3 regions of the Streptomyces sp. NPDC048196 genome follow, and region 1 is predicted to be linked to each of the others. Evidence: riboswitches for the same ligand, from Rfam matches in the RefSeq annotation. Region 1 holds a riboswitch; each other region holds the start of a gene.
The links. A riboswitch is a leader RNA that binds a small molecule or an ion and turns the genes downstream of it on or off. The one in region 1 is predicted to bind cobalamin.
Positions count from the first base shown of each region.

Region 2: another riboswitch for cobalamin. It lies ahead of metE (5-methyltetrahydropteroyltriglutamate--homocysteine S-methyltransferase); the one in region 1 lies ahead of AB0E02_RS04690 (short-chain fatty acyl-CoA regulator family protein).
Region 3: another riboswitch for cobalamin. It lies ahead of AB0E02_RS20100 (HoxN/HupN/NixA family nickel/cobalt transporter); the one in region 1 lies ahead of AB0E02_RS04690 (short-chain fatty acyl-CoA regulator family protein).

Region 1 is NZ_JBEZMM010000002.1:241,050-245,740, forward strand. It holds gene AB0E02_RS04680 (sensor histidine kinase) at 1-853, shown strand, start outside; gene AB0E02_RS04685 (response regulator transcription factor) at 850-1,512, shown strand; partial or broken gene AB0E02_RS04690 (short-chain fatty acyl-CoA regulator family protein) at 1,806-2,261, opposite strand; cobalamin riboswitch at 2,546-2,775, opposite strand; gene tsaD (tRNA (adenosine(37)-N6)-threonylcarbamoyltransferase complex transferase subunit TsaD) at 2,864-3,934, shown strand; gene AB0E02_RS04700 (hypothetical protein) at 3,934-4,212, shown strand; gene AB0E02_RS04705 (helix-turn-helix transcriptional regulator) at 4,346-4,691, shown strand, end outside.
Region 2 is NZ_JBEZMM010000006.1:116,634-121,324, reverse strand. It holds gene AB0E02_RS09790 (SpoIIE family protein phosphatase) at 1-2,479, shown strand, start outside; cobalamin riboswitch at 2,494-2,716, shown strand; gene metE (5-methyltetrahydropteroyltriglutamate--homocysteine S-methyltransferase) at 2,892-4,691, shown strand, end outside.
Region 3 is NZ_JBEZMM010000019.1:54,047-58,737, reverse strand. It holds gene AB0E02_RS20115 (ABC transporter permease subunit) at 1-664, shown strand, start outside; gene AB0E02_RS20110 (carbohydrate ABC transporter permease) at 661-1,539, shown strand; gene AB0E02_RS20105 (metalloregulator ArsR/SmtB family transcription factor) at 1,532-1,939, opposite strand; cobalamin riboswitch at 2,021-2,236, shown strand; gene AB0E02_RS20100 (HoxN/HupN/NixA family nickel/cobalt transporter) at 2,267-3,376, shown strand; gene AB0E02_RS20095 (VOC family protein) at 3,482-3,892, opposite strand; gene AB0E02_RS20090 (helix-turn-helix transcriptional regulator) at 3,903-4,346, opposite strand; gene AB0E02_RS20085 (oxidoreductase) at 4,490-4,691, opposite strand, start outside.

The DNA.
Region 1 (4,691 bases):
CACACGGCGGCGCCGCACGGGTCGCGCCGCCGCAGGCATGTCCCTGGGGGTACTGGCCGGCTACGTGCTCGTCCGACTGCTGCTCGGGACCAGTCCCGGAGCGTCCGCTGTGCTGGTCATGGTCCTGGTCACCATTGTCGCCTGGCTGACGGGGCGTTCGGTACGTGAGGACCGGCGGCACGCCCAGGCACTGCGCACCCAGTTGACCACCCAGGCGGTCACCGCCGAACGGCTGCGCATCGCCCGCGAGCTGCACGATATGGTCGCGCACAGCATCGGCGTCATCGCCCTGCAGGCCGGTGCGGCCGGCCGGGTCGTCGAAACCCAACCGGCGGCGGCCCGTGGCGCGCTGCGAGCGATCGAGTCCGCCGGCCGGGAGACGCTCTCGGGCCTGCGCCGGATGCTCGGCGCGCTACGCCAGGCGGAGCCCGGGCAGCAGGCGGAGACGGCGCCGTTCGACCCGGCACCCGGCCTCGCGGACATCGACCGGCTGGCCGAGCGGACGACGGAGGCCGGAGTACGGGTCGACGTGCGCTGGCGAAGCGAGCGGCGGCGACTGCCGCCCGAGATCGACATGTCCGCCTACCGGATCGTTCAGGAGGCGGTCACCAATGTGGTGCGTCATGCCGGGGCCAACTCCTGCCAGGTGTTCATCGATTGCCAGGACGATGAACTCTCCATCGAGGTCCTGGACAGCGGACCCGGCCGAGCCAACAGCTCGGGTTCCGGATACGGACTCATCGGCATGCGCGAACGCGTCGGCCTGCTGCACGGTGACTTCCGTGCCGAACCACGCCCCGAAGGCGGCTTCCGGGTCACCGCCCGCCTCCCCGTTCCGTCAGGAATCTCATGACCATCCGCGTCCTGCTCGCCGACGACCAGCCGCTCATCCGGACCGCGATCCAGATGGTCATCACCGACTCCCTGGACATCGAGGTCATCGCGGAGGCCGGGACCGGTAGCGAGGCGGTCGAACTGGCCGTGGGCGTCCGGCCCGACGTCGTCGTGATGGACCTCCGCATGCCTGGTATGGACGGCATCGAGGCGACCCGTCAGATCGTCGCGGGCCCGAGCACCGCGCATGTCCTCGTGCTGACCACCTTCGACGACGACGAATCCGTCTACGGGGCGCTACGAGCCGGCGCGGCCGGGTTCCTCGTCAAGGACATGGCGGTGGACGACATCCTCGCGGCGATCCGGGTGGTCGCCGCGGGCGACGCGCTGATCGCTCCCAGCGTGACCCGCCGCCTGATCAAGGACTTCGCAGGCCACCGCCCCGCCCGGGCGACGAGGAACGGACGCACCCTGGCCTCGCTCACCGACCGTGAACGCGAAGTACTGGGCCTCGTCGGCACGGGCCTGTCCAACAGCGAGATCGCCACCCACCTGGGCATCAGCATCGCGACCGCCAAGACGTACGTGACCCGTCTGCTGTCGAAGCTCGACGCCCGCGACCGGGTTCAGCTGGTCATCATCGCCTACGAGAGCGGGCTGGTGGAACTTCCGCACTGAGCGGCCGATTCCCGAACGACCACCGGATCGGCTTCCACCTCAAGATGAATGGGCGGGTGGCTCGGACGACAACTGCGATGGTCAGGGCCGCGGCCTGCTCGGTGCCGGCGCTCGGGCGCTCGCACGAACCCGCTACAACAAGCCCAGAAGCGGGTTCAGTGTGCCGATCACCCGTGGAGCCTTGCGCAACTCATCCGCGTCACGCGGCCACGAATGCCTGAAGCCCAGGGCGATGCCCAGTCCGCGACTGCCGAGGTGTATTGACCTGGAGCGTGGTCAACTCGGCTGAGGGGTCAGCAGGCGGCGCTCCGGCCCGCGACCGGGTACGGCACGTAGGCGCTGCTGTTCTCGTCGATGGCGAGTGTCTGTCCGAGCGGGGGCACGGCGCGTTGCGGGCAGGTGAGGCGTTCGCAGACGCGGCAGCCCATGCCGATGGGCGTGGCGGCGGAGGCGTTGTCCAGGTCGAGGCCGTCGGAGTAGACGAGTCGGGAGGCGTGGCGGATCTCGCAGCCCAGTCCGATGGCGAAGGTCTTGCCGGGTTCGCCCCAGCCGCCGCGGGAGCGGGTGACGGTGCGGGCGGTCCACAGGTACCGCTGCCCGTCGGGCATGGCGGCGATCTGCACGTGGATGCGGCCGGGTGCGGCGAACGCCTCGTAGACGTTCCAGAGCGGGCAGGTGCCGCCCGCGCGGGAGAAGTGGAAACCGGTCGCCGACTGCCGCTTGGACATGTTGCCGGCGCGGTCGACGCGGTGCCGAGGGCGACCAGGAGGTTGGGCAGCCCGAAGCGCTCGCCCTGGTGGAGGGCGATGCCCTCCTCGACCAGCTTGGACAGCAAGCCGTACTGGGGCCAGCCGTAGGAGGCGAGCACCTTGCCGGAGTACTGGTCGAGGAAGAGGGTGCGCTGGTCGGTCACGTCAACTCTCCTTCGCGAGTCGCGGAAACGGCTCGGGGCGCGAGGGGAACGACGGACGGAGCGAGCGGTGGCCCGCCGGATTCGCCGGCCGCCGTCGAGCCGCGGAGGTCACCGCACGCCTGGCGGCGTACGGGCAGTGGCAGGTCTTCGGACTCGCGGGCGCGCCTTGTTGGGTACGAGGCATCGAGGCATCTACTGGCCGTCGCTTCCCAGGGCCTCTTCGCGACCCCAGTGCTTCCTGACGGCTGTCGTCCCGCTCACCGCTGCGGGGCAGTCCCAGATTTTCACCGGGTTCCCTCTTACGACGCGCCTGCCTGGCGGCAGGGCGAACCAGCTGCAGCGCCAGGTTGGCGGCAGCGATCAGAACTTGTTGCATATGCTGCGCAATAACAACTATCTAGCAATTAGCCTGGCCGCAGTGTGCGAGAGGGGAACGGCATGCGTGGAGAACCCGTGGTGCTGGGCATCGAGTCCTCATGTGACGAGACGGGCGCGGGGCTGGTGCAGAGCGGACGGCTGCTGGGGCATGCGGTGGCGTCGAGCATGGACGAGCACGCGCGGTACGGCGGGGTGGTGCCCGAGATCGCCGCCCGGGCCCATGTCCACTCGCTCACCCCGGTCGTTCACCAGGCGCTGAGGGAGGCCGGGCTGCGCATGTCCGACATCGGGGCGGTCGCCGTGACGACCGGGCCGGGCCTGTCGGGCGCCCTTCAGGTCGGACTCGCCGGCGCGAAGGGACTGGCGTACGCGCTCGGGGTGCCGCTGTACGGCGTGCACCACCTGGCCGGTCATGTCGCCGCCGACGCCCTCGCGCACGGGCCGCTGCCCGACCCTTGCGTCGTACTGATCGTCTCCGGCGGCCACACCTCCCTCCTCCTCGTCCGCGACCTGGCACGCGACCCGATCGTGCACCTCGGCGACACCCTGGACGACGCCGCCGGCGAGTGCTTCGACAAGGTGGCCCGGGTCTTCGGACTGCCGTATCCCGGCGGCCCGGCCATCGACCGGGCAGCGCGTGGGGGAGACGCCCGTGCTGTCGCCTTTCCCCGGCCGCTCACCGGGCCCCGCGACGCCCCGTACGGCTTCTCCTTCTCCGGCCTCAAGACCTCGGCCGCACGGTGGGCGGAGCGGCATCGCGGGCAGGTCCTGCCGGTGGCGGACGGCGCGGCTTCGTTGCAGGAGGCGATCGCCGACGTGCTGACCCGCAAGGCGGTCGCCGCCTGCACCACCCATGGCGTCGGCACCCTCGTCGTGGTCGGCGGTGTCGCTGCCAACTCCCGGGTGCGGGCGCTGGCGGAGGAGCGGTGCGCCGCTGCCGGCCTCACCCTGCGCGTCCCGCCGCTGAAGCTGTGCACGGACAACGGCGCGATGATCGCCGCCATCGGGGACCTGCTGGTCCGGGCGGGCGCCGAGCCCGCACCACTCGACGTCTCGATCGACCCGTCGGCGCCCCTGGAGTACGCCGCGCTGCACCCGGTCGCCCGTGCCCTCGCCACAGCGGTCTCCTGATGAGCGGGAGCGTCCGCCTCGTCTCCGGCGAGCAGCTTTCGCCGTATGTCGACGGCATCCGCGCCGTGTACGCCGACGCCTTCGGCGCACCACCGTGGCACGAGGAACCAGCGCTGGCCCACACCTGCCTGATACGGCTGGCCCAAGATGCCCGTCGCCCCGGGTTCTTGGCCGCACTCGCCCTCGACCGAGGCGCCGTGCTGGGGTTCGCCACCGGCTGGACAACCCCACGCCGTTCCCGGCCGGCCGCTGCTACCCCCAGGCGGCCGCCGCCCTGAAGTAGCCGATTGGTCGTCGGCACACGCGGATTCGAGGGTTCCCCCCGTGCCAGCGGATCCGGTCACCCGGCGCGGGCGGTGCTGTCCGTCGGTGGCCCCGCCCGCGCCGCTCCCCAATGAGCAGCTAGCAGCTGTGTGTCCCGCGACGGCCGGGCTGAACAATGCGGAACGCCTCCGTACCTGCGCACGGCTCGCCGACGACAGCAAGAACGGCGAGAACAGCAAGAACAGCGGCATCGACCTGCGGGCCTCCCGCAGCCTGTACGTCCGCCACTGCCACGCGCTGGGCCTCGCCGCACTCGCGGAGGGGGACCACGCGACGGCATACGAGCACCTGCGCCGCGTCTTCACCCAGGACCCCCACCCCGCCCCCGTGCACCACCACGCCTCGCTCCACCACGTGGCCGACGTCGCCGCGGCCGCCGTGCGCATCGGCCGGACCGACGACGCCCGGGCCGTGCTCCGGGCGGCCGAGGACG
Region 2 (4,691 bases), on a different contig from region 1:
CTACGCCGGAAGCGTCTTCCTGCGCTCCCGCGACCGCCGCTCCCTGGTGCTCGCCGCGACCTGCGGCGTGCCGCCGTCCCTGCTGGGCGGTTGGGGCCTCGTTCCGGTGAGCAGCCCGATACCGGTCGCGGTCGCGTACGGCACCGGGCGCACCATCCATCTGGCCGACGCCGACGAGACCATGCGCCGCTTCCCCCAGCTCGCGGTGGCCCTGCCGTACGCCTTCGGCTCCTGCTCCGTACCGGTGGGCGCGGGCGGGGAGGCCTTCGGCGCGCTCGCGGTCGTATGGGCCGCGCCGCCCGGCAGCGACGGGCTGACCAGGACCCAGCGGCGCCATCTGCGGGCCGTCGCCAACCGCCTCGGCGCGTCCCTGGCGGCCTTGCGTGACCGCACCGGCGACTCCCTGGAGGGCGATGCGGGCACGGCCCCGGTCGAGACCCCGGCCCCCTCCGCCCCGGCCGTCCGGGCCGGCCTGTTCGACTGGGACCTGGCCGCGGGCACCCTCACCGCGGACGGCGATTTCTGCGCGATCTTCGGCCTCGACCCCGAAGCCTTCGACGCGCGGGCGGACACCCTGGCCTCCCGTCTCCATCCCGGTGACCGTGCCGCGTTCCGTGCCGCGGCCCGTACGGCGGCTGCCGAGGGGAGGGTCGTGTCCCGGACCCTGCGGGTACGTGAGGGCGCGGGCGCCGGGCCGGGCGGTGGCGCGGAAGGCGGCGGTGAGGGGCACGGCAGCAGCGAGGGGTACCGCACCGTGGTGCTCTGGGGCCGGGTCCCCGATCTGCCGGACGACCGGGCGCGCACCCATCTCGTCGGAGTGGTCGTCGACGCACGGGCCGGCCGCGCGGCGGCCGCGGCGGTCGAGCGCCTGCGGGACGGACTGTTCTCCCTCACCCCCGACGGCCGGGTCAGCTACGCCAACCGCAGTCTGGAGCAGTTGCTGGACGTCAGCGACGAGGAGGTGGTCGGGCACTGCCTGTGGGACGCCCTGCCGTGGCTGTCCGACCCCGCGATCGAGTACCAGCACCGGTCCGCGATGGTCTCGCAGACGCCGACGTCCTTCCTCGTCTGCCGCCCGCCCGACCAGTGGCTCGCCTTCTCCCTCCACCCCGACCCGAGCGGCGTCACCGGCCGGGTGGTCCCCACCGGCCGCCCGGACGCCGCCCCGGAACCCGCCGGGCCGCCCACCGTGACCGCACCGCCACAGCCGGCCGCATCGCCGACCGCCCCGGCCCCCTCCACCACCGTGGCCGCCGCACCGGCCCGGCTGGGCGTCATGTACCACGTCCTGCAACTGGGCAGTGCGCTGACCGAGGCGGTCACCACCCACCAGGTCTGCGAAGTCGTCGCCGAGCAGCTCCTTCCGGCGTTCGGCGGCCAGCAACTCGCCCTCTACGCGGTCCGTGACGGCACGATGCAGCTGATCTTCCACACCGGCCACCACGAGGGCTTCCTCGACTGGCTGGACGGCATGCCGCTGCACGCGCCGCTGCCCGGCACCGAAACCCTGACCTCCGGCGTCCCGCTCTTCATCGAGTCACAGCAGAGCCTCTCCCAGGGGTACCCCGGTATCCCGGTCGGCGGCGTGAACTCCTGGGCGTACCTCCCGCTGATCGCCTCCGGCCGCCCCGCCGGCACCTGTGTCCTCGGCTTCGACGAGATCCATCACTTCACGGCCAAGGACCGCAGCGTGCTCACCGCGCTCGCCGGCCTGATCGCCCAGGCCCTGGAACGCGCACGGCTCTACGACTCCGAATTCGCCCTCGCCCGCGGCCTCCAACAGGCCCTGCTGCCGCACCGGCTCCCGGCCCTCCCCGACCTGCGGACCACGGCCCGCTACCTCCCCTGCACCAGCGGCATGGACATCGGCGGTGACTGGTACGACGTCATCCCGGCCACCGACGGCGTGTCCCTGGTCATCGGGGACGTCGAGGGACACAGCATCGCGGCGGCCGCCACCATGGCCCAACTCCGCAGCGCGGTACGGGCGTTCGTCGCGGTGGGGCACGCCCCCGGCGACGTCCTGGCGGGCGCCAACCGCACCCTCATCGACCTCGGCACCGGCCTCCTCGCCAGCTGCTGCTACCTCCACCTCGACCCCGCCGGCCACCGCGTCCGGGCCGTTCGCGCGGGTCACCCGCCGCCCCTGCTCCGCCACCCTGATGGACACACCGACGTACTGGACCTGGAGACCGGCCCCCTCCTCGGCGTGGACCACTCCAGCGACTATCCGCAAACCCCCGTCGACCTGCCACCCGGCTCCGCGCTCGCCCTCTACACCGACGGCCTCGTCGAAGAGCGCGGTACCCCCATCGACGTGGGCATCGACCACCTCCGCGCCTCGATGGCCCACGCCCGCGCCGACTCCCTCGACGAACTCGCCGACCGCCTCCTCCACCACGCCCAGCGCTCCTCCTACCGCGCCGACGACATCGCCCTCCTGCTCACCGAATACCGGCCGGCCGCGACGGGCCGATAGCCACGGAGGGGGGTTAGGCTGGTCGGGCAGCTGGTTCGCCCTGTCCGCCAGGCAGGTGCGTCGTAAGAGGGAACCCGGTGGGATTCCGGGACTGCCCCGCAGCGGTGAGTGGGAACGAGCGCCGTCATACGCACTGGACCCGGACGGGTCTGGGAAGCGACGGCCAGTAGGTGTCCGCCCTTCGACGGGTGGATGTGCCCGCGAGTCCGAAGACCTGCCCGTTGCCCGCGCGTGAGGGATCACGTGCGGACATCCCGGTGACCTTCGAGGGCGGGTCGGCGTACAGACCGGGCAGTGGCCTGCCGTTGCTGAACTCTTCGGCCGTTCCGTCCGGTTCGTTCGTCCTTCGCGCCTCCGTTCCGTCTCCGGGATCCGTAGGAGACAAGCTCGCGAAGGAGAGTTTCTTGTGACCGTGACAGCGACAGGGGCCGGGAAGTCCGCGGCCGCGACCGTACGGGCCACCGTGTACGGCTACCCCCGGCAGGGCCCGCGACGGGAGCTGAAGAAGGCCGTAGAGGGATACTGGAAGGGCCGGGTCACCGCCGACGCCCTCCGGCGGACCGCCGCCGAGCTCCGCAGCGCCAACTGGCGGCAGCTGGCCGACACCGGCATCGACGAGGTCCCGACCGGCGACTTCTCGTACTACGACCATGTCCTGGACACCACCGTCATGGTGGGTGCGATCCCCGGACGCCACCGGGACGCCGTCGCCGCCGACCCGCTCGACGGCTACTTCGCCATGGCCCGCGGCACCCAGGACGTCGCGCCACTGGAGATGACCAAGTGGTTCGACACCAATTACCACTATCTGGTGCCGGAGTTGGGCCCGGACACGGTGTTCACCACCGACTCGGCCAAGCAGGTCGGTGAGCTGCGCGAAGCGCTCGCACTCGGCCACACCCCGCGCCCCGTCCTCGTCGGCCCCGTCACCTACCTGCTGCTCGCCAAGCCCGCGCCCGGTGTCGCCGCCGGCTTCGAGCCGCTCACCCTCCTGGACCGCCTGCTGCCGGTGTACGCCGAGGTCCTCGCCGACCTGCACGCGGCCGGCGCCGCATGGGTGCAGCTCGACGAGCCGGCCCTCGTCCAGGACCGCACCCCGGCCGAACTGAACGCCGCCGAGCGCGCCTACCGAGAGCTCGGCGCCCTCACCGGCCGGCCGAAGCTGCTGGTCGCCTCGTACTTCGACCGCCTGGGTGAGGCCCTGCCCGTACTGGCCAGGACGCCGGTGGACGGGCTCGCGCTGGACTTCACCGGGGCCGCGGCCGCCCAACTCGACGACCTCGCCGCCGTCGGCGGCCTGCCCGGCAAGCGGCTGGTCGCCGGCGTGGTCAACGGCCGGAACATCTGGATCAACGACCTCGAGAAGTCGCTGTCCACCCTCGGCACCCTCCTCGGACTCGCCGGACATATCGATGTCGCCGCGTCCTGCTCCCTCCTGCACATCCCCCTCGACACCGCCGCCGAACACGACATCGACCCGCAGATCCTGCGCTGGCTGGCCTTCGCCCGTCAGAAGACCATCGAGGTCGTCACCCTGGCCCGTGGTCTCGGCCGCGGCACGGAAACCATCGCCGCCGAACTCGCCGCCAACCGCGCCGACCTGGCCTCCCGTGCCGCTTCGCCGATCACCCGCGTCCCCGCCGTACGTGCCCGGGCCGCGGCCGTCACGGACCGCGACACCCGCCGCTCACAGCCGTACGACCGGCGGGCCGCCGCGCAGCGCGCCCAGCTCTCGCTGCCGCTGCTCCCGACGACCACCATCGGTTCCTTCCCGCAGACCGGCGAACTGCGCACCGCCCGGGCCGACCTGCGGGCCGGCCGCATCGATGCCGTCGCCTACGAGGAACGCATCAAGGCCGAGATCCAGGAAGTGATCTCCTTCCAGGAGAAGGCCGGGCTCGACGTCCTGGTGCACGGCGAGCCCGAACGCAACGACATGGTCCAGTACTTCGCCGAACAGCTCTCCGGCTACCTCGCCACCCGGCACGGCTGGGTCCAGTCCTACGGCACCCGCTACGTCCGCCCGCCGATCCTCGCCGGTGACCTCGCCCGCCCCGAGCCCATGACCGTGCGCTGGACGACCTACGCCCAGTCGCTCACCGGCCGGCCCGTCAAGGGCATGCTCACCGGCCCGGTCACCATGCTCGCCTGGTCCTTCGTCCGCGATGACCAGCCGCTCGCCGACACCGCCCGCCAGGTCGCCCTCGCCCTG
Region 3 (4,691 bases), on a different contig from region 1:
TGTGGTCTACCTCGACTTCACCCCCGGCGGTGGCGGCAAGCCCGGCACCGTGGACCGCGGTGAACGCGGGCTGCCGAAGCTCACCGTCGAGGCCGTCGACTCCCGTGGCAAGGTGGCCGGCACGGCGACCACCGCGGCCGACGGCTCCTACCGGCTGACCGGTCTCGCTTCGGGGTCGTACGCCCTGCAGCTCCCGGCGAAGGACTTCGCCCCGCCGTACGAGGGCATCGCCTGGCTCGGCCCGGCCCTCATCACCCCCGCCATCATCGGCGCCTACATGTGGATCTGGACCGGCTTCGCCCTGGTCCTCATCGGCGCCGGGCTCTCCTCGATGCCGCGGGACGTGCTGGAGGCCGCGCGGATGGACGGCGCCAACGAGTGGCAGGTCTTCCGCCGGATCACCGTGCCACTGCTCGGGCCCGTCCTGGGCGTGGTGTTCGTGACGATGGTGATCAACGTGATGAAGGTCTTCGACCTCGTCTACATCATCGCGCCCGGGCCCGTACAGCAGGACGCCAACGTCCTGGCCCTGCAGATGTGGCTGGTCTCCTTCGGCGGCGGCAACAACCAGGGACTGGGCAGCGCCCTCGGCGTCCTGCTGCTGCTCCTGGTGGTGCCGGCCATGGCCCTCAACATCCGTCGCTTCCGCAGGAGCCAGTCATGACCACCGTCCAGCAAACCGTCCCGCCGCGCAGGCGGTCGGCCCGCCCGGCGAAGCGGCTCAGCCGGGCCGTGATCCAGCTGTTCCTGCTGGTCATCGGCCTGGTCTGGCTCACCCCGGCCGCCGGCCTGTTCATCTCCTCGCTGCGTACGGAGGAGGCGAACGCCAACAGCGGCTGGTGGACCGCGCTGACCGCGCCCGGCCGGCTGTCGCTCGACAACTACGCGGCGCTGCTGAAGGATTCGGGCATCGTCCAGGCCTTCTGGAACACCGTGCTGATCTCGGTGCCCACCACGATCGCCGTCGTGGTGATCGCCGCACTGGCCGGCTACGCCTTCGCCTGGATGGACTTCCCTGGCCGGGACTGGATCTTCCTGGTCGTGGTCGCCATGCTGGTGGTGCCGGTGCAGATCGGCCTGCTGCCGGTGGCCAAACTGTTCGGCGCGCTCGGCCTGTTCGGCTCCATCCCGGGTGTCATCCTGTTCCACACCGCGTACGGTCTGCCGTTCGCCATCTTCCTGCTGCGCAACTACTTCGCGGAGATTCCCAAGGAGATGCTGGAGGCCGCGCGGATGGACGGCGGCGGGGAATGGCGGATCTTCTCCCAGCTGATCCTTCCGCTGGGCCGCCCGGCCATCGCCAGCCTGGCCATCTTCCAGTTCCTGTGGGTCTGGAACGACATGCTGGTCGCCCTGCTCTTCGCGGACAACGAGTCGCAGCCGCTGACGGTCGCCCTGCAGTCGCAGATGCGGCAGTTCGGCAGCAACATCGGCGTGCTGGCGCCCGGCGCCTTCCTGTCCCTGATCGTGCCGCTGATCGTGTTCTTCGCGTTCCAACGGCACTTCGTCCAGGGGATCATGGCCGGTTCGGTCAAGTAGTCCGGGGCGACCGCACGGCGCGGGGTCCGCTGTCCAGCACGGCGGGCCCCGCCGTCGTGCACTGCGTCAGCAGTTCCGCGGTCGCGTCGTCGACCACGCGGTAGCGCACCACCCGGCCGTCCTTGGCGCCCTCGACCACTCCGGCGGCCCGGAGCAGGCGCAGTGCCTGGGAGACCGCGGTGTCCTTCATGCCGGTGGCGACCGCCAGGTCGGAGACGGCGATGGGGCCGGCCCGGTGGAGGGCGAGCAGCAGGGCGAGGCGTCCGGGATCGGCGAGCAGGGCGAAGCGGTCGGCCCAGGCCCGGACCTCGCCCGGCTCACCGATGGCCGCGATGGCGTCGCAGACGCGGTGGCCGTCGATGGTGCGGTGGTCGGCGCGCTCGGCCGGGACGAGATGCATGAGGACATCTTTGCAGGTCACAGAATGTGATCTTGGATACCTGCACAGTTGTGCAGGCTTGAAGGGATCGTCGGACGACCCGTAAGGTTGGCGCGCCGTGGTGCTCGGGAAGCCGGTGACGGACCTCGTGGTCCCAGACCGGAGCGGCCCTCGCCACTGTGATCGGGGAGTTTCCACCCTTTTCGCTACGCGCACGGTGCGCGTACGACGCCACTGACCGCAGCCTGCGGCCGGGAAGGCGGGGCAGGACGCGTGCACCCGTAAGCCAGGAGACCGGCCACGGCATCTCACGAAGTGATCCACGAGGTGCTGGAGCGTGACCGCCGGATGGCCCTGTCCACCGATACCCCGACCACCCCTGCCCTCGCCACGTTCCGCTGGCGCCGGCAGGACACCGTCCGCACCGCGGGCCTGATGGCCGTCATAGCCGGGCTGCACGTCGTCGCCTTCGGCGTGCTGTTCCTGCTCGTGGTGCCCCACCACTACTCCGTCGGCAGCCAGGTCTTCGGCGTCGGACTCGGCATCACCGCCTACACCCTGGGCATGCGGCACGCCTTCGACGCCGACCACATCGCCGCGATCGACAACACCACCCGCAAGCTGATGGCCGACGGCAAGCGTCCGGTGTCGGTCGGCTTCTGGTTCGCCCTCGGCCACTCCAGCGTGGTGGTCGTCATGGCCGCCCTCGTCGCCGGCGGTGCCCAGCTCGCCGGCACCCTCCTCAACGACGAATCCCGCACCCACCAGATCCTCGGCACCGTCGGCACCACGGTCTCGGGCACGTTCCTCTACCTCATCGCGGCCCTCAACCTCATTGCGCTGACCGGGATCTGGCGGGTGTTCCGCGGGATGCGCGAAGGCCGCTTCGACGAGGCGGAGCTGGAGCAGCAGCTGGATTCGCGGGGCTTCATGAACCGCTTCCTGGGCCGCTTCACCCGCTCCATCTCCCGCCCCGGCCAGATGTTCCCGCTCGGCTTCCTCTTCGGGCTCGGCTTCGACACCGCCACCGAGGTCACCCTGATGGTGATGGCGGGCAGCGGCGCCGCGGCCGGCCTGCCCTGGTACGCGGTCCTGTGCCTGCCGCTGCTCTTCGCCGCGGGCATGAGCCTGTTCGACACCCTCGACGGCACCTTCATGAACTTCGCCTACCAGTGGGCGTTCTCCAACCCGGTGCGCAAGGTCTACTACAACCTCACCATCACCGGCCTGTCGATCGCCGTCGCGCTCTTCATCGGCACCATCGAGCTGGTGACCGTGCTCCACGACAAGCTCGGCCTCAGCGACCCGGTGACCGGCTGGGTCTCCGGCCTCGACCTCGACAACGTCGGCTTCATCATCGTCGGCCTGTTCGTGGTGGTGTGGGCCGCGGCGCTGGCGTACTGGCGCCTGGCCGGCGTCGAGAAGCGCTGGGCGGCGCGCTCCGCCGGCACGGGCTGAGGCCGCGTTCCGGCGCGTGACGACGCGCTCACCCGGCAGGCGGAGGGGGCGGGGCGTCGCGGCCCCGCCCCCTCCCCGTGGTCATGGCTACGCTCGCCGGCAGGCTCAGCGCAGCTCCTGGATGCGGATCAGATTGCCGGCGGGGTCGCGGAAGGCGCAGTCGCGGATGCCGTACGGCTGCTCGGTCGGCTCCTGGACGACCTCGGCGTCGCCGGCCTGCACCCGTTCGAAGGTGCCGTCGAGGTCCTTGGTGGCCAGCAGGATCCAGCCGTAGGTGCCCTTGGCCATCATCTCGGTGATGGTGCGGCGCTCGTCGTCGGTGACCCCGGGGTCGGCGGCCGGCGGCGCCAGGAGGATCGACGTGTCGGGCTGGCCTGCGGGGCCGACCGTGATCCAGCGCATCTTGCCGTTCCCGACGTCGTTGCGGACCTCGAAGCCGAGGGTGTCGCGGTAGAAGGCCAGGGAGGCGTCCGGGTCGTCGTGCGGGAGGAAGCTGGTGTGAATGGTGATGTCCATGGCTCCCACGCTAGAGCCGCTCGGTGACCTGCGCTTCTCGATTCCTGATCGGTCTGGTCACCTGCTTCGCCAGGCACGGCGGCAGCTCCGCCGGTGCGAGCGCCGCCTGGCGCCGGTAGGCACTGGGCGGCATCCCGACCAGCTCGGTGAAGCGCGTGCTGAAGGTGCCCAGTGACGAGCAGCCCACCGCGAAACAGACCTCGGTGACGCTGAGGTCGCCACGGCGCAGGAGGGCCATCGCGCGCTCGATGCGCCGCGTCATCAGGTAGGAGTACGGGGACTCGCCGTACGCCAGCCGGAACTGGCGGCTGAGGTGCCCGGCCGACATGTTCACGCCACGGGCGAGCGCCTCGACGTTCAGCGGCTGGGCGTACTCCCGGTCGATCCGGTCGCGGACGCGGCGCAGCAGCGCGAGATCGCGCAGGGACTGGGCCGTGGTGGGTCTGCTGGTCACGAGCGCGATCGTGCCACGTCCCGTCGGCGTTGCCCAGCACCGCAGGTGTCCGGCGGGAGCCGGGGAGCGCCGGTCACGCCGGTCACTTCCGCCGGACGGTTACCGCGGGCACGGGCGAGGGCGGCCGGCGACGCCCGGACGGCTCAGAAATCCGTCTCCGTGAGGGCGCTGGAGAGTTCCCAGAGGCGGGCGGCGGCTTCGGGGTCGGTGGCCCAGGGTTTGACACCGCCGACGAGCATGTCGTCGGTGTCGGCCGGGTCCGCGAGGTCGCAGTCCTGGCAGTAGGCACCGCCGTACGCGTCGAGCAGCGGTGAGGTCGCGGCCCAGACCGCGGTGGCCGCGCCC